Regions from separate parts of the Nocardioides caricicola genome, predicted to be linked through region 1. Evidence: riboswitches for the same ligand, from Rfam matches in the RefSeq annotation. Region 1 holds a riboswitch; the other holds the start of a gene.
What was found. Region 1 has a riboswitch for cyclic di-AMP ahead of ABD875_RS05160 (C40 family peptidase). Riboswitches for the same ligand answer to the same signal wherever they lie in the genome.

Region 1 (2,188 bases):
TCAAGCTCAGCCGGGTCGGACCGCGCCGACGTACGGCATGGAGTACAGGCCGGACACGACCACACCGGTGCCGGGGTTGGCGGCGTGCACGATCAGGCCGTTGCCGATGTACATGCCGACGTGGCTGATCGGGCTGTAGTAGAAGACCAGGTCGCCGGGCTGCAGGTCGCTCGCGGCGACGTGCGGGCCGGAGGAGTACTGGGCGCTCGAGGAGTGCGGGAGGCCGACGCCGGCGGCGCCCCAGGCCATCATCGTGAGACCCGAGCAGTCGAAGGCGGACGGTCCGGCGGCACCGTAGACGTACGCGTCGCCGACCTGGGCCATCGCGTAGGCGACCGCGGCGGCCGCGCTGCCCGAGGCGGGGACGTCAGACGGCATCCGGACGGTGCCGCGCGACAGGATGTCCTCGCGCTCCTCGGCCTTGAGGTCGGCCAGCAGGGCCTCCGCCTCGGCGAGCTTCTCCTCCGCGGTCTTCTTCTCGGCGGCGAGCTTCTCCTCGAGGGCGGCGATGTCCTCGGCGCGACGCTCGGTCGCGTCGGCGCGGATGTCGAGCGACTTCAGCTCGGTGGCGTACTCGTCGAACAGCTGCGACTGCATGTCGTTGAACGCCGACATGGTCGAGAGCTGGGCGAGGAAGTCCTGGGAGTCCTCGGAGACCACGACCTGGCCGACGGCGGCGAGGCTCTGTCCCTCGTACTGGCGCACGATGGCGTCCTGGACCTGCTCACGCACGACGCCGAGGCGGTCGTCCTGGCGGTCCTGGTCGGCCTGCAGCGAGTCGAGGTCGGCTTCGAGGTCCTTGAGCTCGAGGCGCGCGTCGTTGTAGCGCTCCGAGGCCTGTTCGGCCTCGTGGTACAGCCGGTCGACCTTGGCCTGTACGTCGTCGATGTCGGGCTTCGCCTGCGCCGACCCCGAGGGCACGAGGCCCAGGGTGGCGATCAAGGCGGCACCGGACAGGAGGGTGATCAGTCGCTTCCGGCCGTTCTGCACGAGCGGGCGCTCTCCTTGTACGTCGGACGCCTACCGGGTGAGCTGACGGATTCGGACGCGACGCTTGTCCTACCTCCGCAGTGCGGAGGATTCACCCCACGTGGCCAGCCTGCGACCACAGTTGGTTCCCCGGCTCCCGGAACGGTCGAGACCGGTCCGAGACTCAGCGCGGTGACCGCGCGGATCCGAGTGATCCACTTCCACGGCCACCTGAGCGACACACACTAGAGGGGCCCGCCGGGCCTCACCAAACTTTCAACCGGTGTCTCGGGTCTTTTTCGGCGCTGGGCCGGAAATTTGACGCGGGAGAGTCACACAGATCACACCAGTCACACGAGTCACGGCCCGGGCGGGCTCACGCGGACTCCATGTGCGGTCCGTCGACCGGCTGGACGAGGCGCAGCGGCGGGACCAGGCCGCTCTGGGCGAGGACGTCGAGCGCGTCCCGCGCGTCGTCGTCGAAGGTGAGCTCGGGCGGTGGGCCGAGCAGGACGGTCACCACGCAGTCGTGGCAGTGCAGACCCCGCACCGTGCAGGTGTCACAGTCGATTCGCGTGTTCATGTCAGGAACGGTCGCAGGGACCACCGACAACGGCCCTCGAGACCGCGAGGCGGCGGCGTGTCTACGAACGGGTCACGAGGTCGAGAAGCGCCTCGGGGGGTACGACACGGGCACCGCCGCGGGTCACGTCGCGCGCGACCGCCTGGTCGGCGGTGACCACGACGACGACGCGCCCCTCGGGCTCGGCCGCGACCAGGTCGCGGATCACGTCGTCGGCGATCACCCCGCGCGGGCTGAACAGCACGCGCACGCCGCGTGGCGCGTTCACCGGCGGTCGGTGGTCGGTGTCGGCGGCGTCGAAGACGACGGTCGTCTCCGCGCCGGTGCGCGCGACCAGCGGCGCCAGCGCCTGCATCAGCCGGATCCGCTGCGCCTCCAGCGGCGAGGTCGGCCACGCCGCCTTGCTGACGTTGTAGCCGTCGACGACCAGCCGGGCGCGCGGCATCGCGAGGTACTGCTCGAGCGCCGCCTGGCTCGGCACCCGCTGCCCCGACTCGGCGATGTCGGCCTGCACACGGTCGCCGGGCGAGCCGCTGACCTGCGGGAGCGCGAGCTCGCGCTGCAGGCCGTTCGCGGCGTCGATGACGGTCTCCAGCAGCACCCGCGCGCGCAGCGTCGCCTCGTCCCGCTCGGAGC
Region 2 (2,188 bases), on a different contig from region 1:
TCCTCCGGGAGCCCCAACGTCTCGAGCATCTCCAACGCTTGCATCTGACTGTCGACCCTTCCCCCGATGAAAGCTGTCCTGTCCGACAACGAGCGCTTGCCCCGGAGGCGACGGGGCAAAACCTCAGCCCGGCGATCGGTTTGAGGTCGATGCCGGGCGGCAAGGTTCTGGTCGTGCCGAAGACCGCTGCGTCCGCTGCCGCGCTCGCCGCCGTGCTCCTCCTGGGCGCCGCGTGCGGCAACGACGACGCGAGCGCCGACCCGAGCCCGGATCCCACCACCAGCTCGGCGACGTCCTCACCCAGCCCGACCGACGAGGCGACCGGAGAGCCGACCGGCGAGCCGAGCAGCACCGTGGCGCCCGCGACCGGCCCGGTGCTGGACCTCCCGCTGGCGTCGGTGCGCGCGCCGAAGGGCTGGTTCCTCACCCCGCGGATCGTCCCGCAGCAGGTGGACGCCGGGACCCGCGAGTACACCTTCTCGTCGATCACCCTCGCCCAGATCAAGTCGTACGACCTGTCGATGAGCGCCGACGGCCTGGCCGACAACTGGCTCGAGTCGAGCTTCTATCCCAGGCAGCCGAAGAAGCTGCCGCTCACCGAGCTCGACGGCACGGAGGCCTACCACCTGGCCGGTCAGGTGCAGAAGAACCTCTACCTCGAGGAGTTCGGCGCCCAGACCGACGGCAAGGTGGTCGCGCTGACGTTCCTGTTCAGCCCTGCGGCATCGCCGGAGGAGCGCCAGGACGTCATCGACGCGACGCTGGCGACGTTCACCTGGAAGTAGCCGCCAGGGAGAGCCCGGAGGCGGTCAGCGCTTGCGCAGCGTGCCCGGGTACCAGCTGTCGGTCCACACGCGGTCGATGCGCACCCGCGTGCCGGAGTACGGCGCGTGCAGCACGTGGCGGCGCCCGTGGGAGAACCCGACGAACACGCCGACGTGGTAGACCCCGCCGCCGTCGTAGAAGAACATCAGGTCGCCGCGCTGCATGGCGCCGCGCGAGATCCGGCGCGCGAAGTGCGCCTGCGCGCTGGAGGTGCGCGGGATGTTGGAGAACCCGGCGCGGCGGAAGCTGTAGAACACCAGGCCGGAGCAGTCGAACGCGCCGGGGCCGGCGGCGCCGTAGCGGTACGGGTCGCCCTTCTGGGCGGCCGCGACGCTCATCGCGCGCTCGACGCGGGTCGGCTCGTGCTTGTGGCGGTCGCGGTCGCGGTCGGCGTGGCCGGTGGCGGCCTGGGCGGGAGCGGCGGTGAGCAGCGCTCCGGCGAGGGCGGCGCCGACGAGGGCGCGCGCGATCGAGGGCAGGGTGACGTGCATCGAACGGATTCCTTCCGACGCCTGTGAGGTGAGCTGTCGGGTTCGGGCGCAGAAGGTGCCCGGTCACGTCTCCGTGACTTCACCCCGAGCGGCCAGCAGGCTGACCGCGAAGGTGGTTCCCCCACTCCTGCCCGGTTCCATCAGAGGAGACGACCGCGGATGGGCAGGACTCGGCGATCCCGCGGCCGGTGTGCGTTGGTGCAACCGTCAACGACCATGCAGGACGATTTGCGGAAAACGCCAGTCGGTATGGTCCGGTTCTCGTGGCCCACGCCACACGCCCCGCGTGGATTTCCGGTCCAACTAGACCGAGGTCACACGACGACGCGGCCCTCGTCGAGGCGTACGACGCGGTCCGCGACCTCCCAGACCCGCTGGTCGTGGGTCGCCACGAGCATCGCCGAACCCGCCCGGGCGGTGGCCGCGAGGGCGGCCACGACCTGCTCCACGTGGTCGTCGTCCTGGTGCCCGGTGGGCTCGTCGAGGACGGCCAGCCGCGGCGCGAGGACCAGCGCCCGGGCCACCGCCGTGCGCTGCTGCTCGCCCAGCGACGTCTCGGCGACCCCGCGGCGCGTGAACGCGCCGAGGTCGAGCGCCTCGGCCAGCCGCGTGAACGCCGCGGCCGGGTCGACGCCGGCCCGGTGCGCGGGCAGGCAGATGTTGTCCTCGACGCTGAGCCCGGCGAGCAGCCCGTGCTGCTGGGGCACCACGGCCACGACCGCCCAGTCCGCGATCTCCGCGGCCGGCCGCCCGTCGACACGGACGGCGCCCCGCTCGGGCGACTCGAACCCCGCCGCCAGGTGGCACACGGTGGTCTTGCCCGATCCGGACGGTCCGGCCAGCGCGACGAGCTCGCCGGGCGCGACGGCGAG

Region 2: linked by a shared signal. The riboswitch ahead of ABD875_RS14945 (C40 family peptidase) and the one ahead of ABD875_RS05160 (C40 family peptidase) in region 1 are both predicted to bind cyclic di-AMP.

What each region holds. Positions count from the first base shown of each region.
Region 1 is NZ_BAABFQ010000003.1:702,848-705,035, forward strand. Features, by position in the region: gene ABD875_RS05160 (C40 family peptidase) at 7-942, opposite strand; cyclic di-AMP (ydaO/yuaA leader) riboswitch at 1,003-1,169, opposite strand; gene ABD875_RS05165 (hypothetical protein) at 1,346-1,552, opposite strand; gene ABD875_RS05170 (NYN domain-containing protein) at 1,614-2,188, opposite strand, start outside.
Region 2 is NZ_BAABFQ010000007.1:181,682-183,869, forward strand. Features, by position in the region: gene ABD875_RS14935 (hypothetical protein) at 1-29, opposite strand, end outside; gene ABD875_RS14940 (hypothetical protein) at 174-785, shown strand; gene ABD875_RS14945 (C40 family peptidase) at 810-1,316, opposite strand; cyclic di-AMP (ydaO/yuaA leader) riboswitch at 1,320-1,469, opposite strand; gene ABD875_RS14950 (ABC transporter ATP-binding protein) at 1,631-2,188, opposite strand, start outside.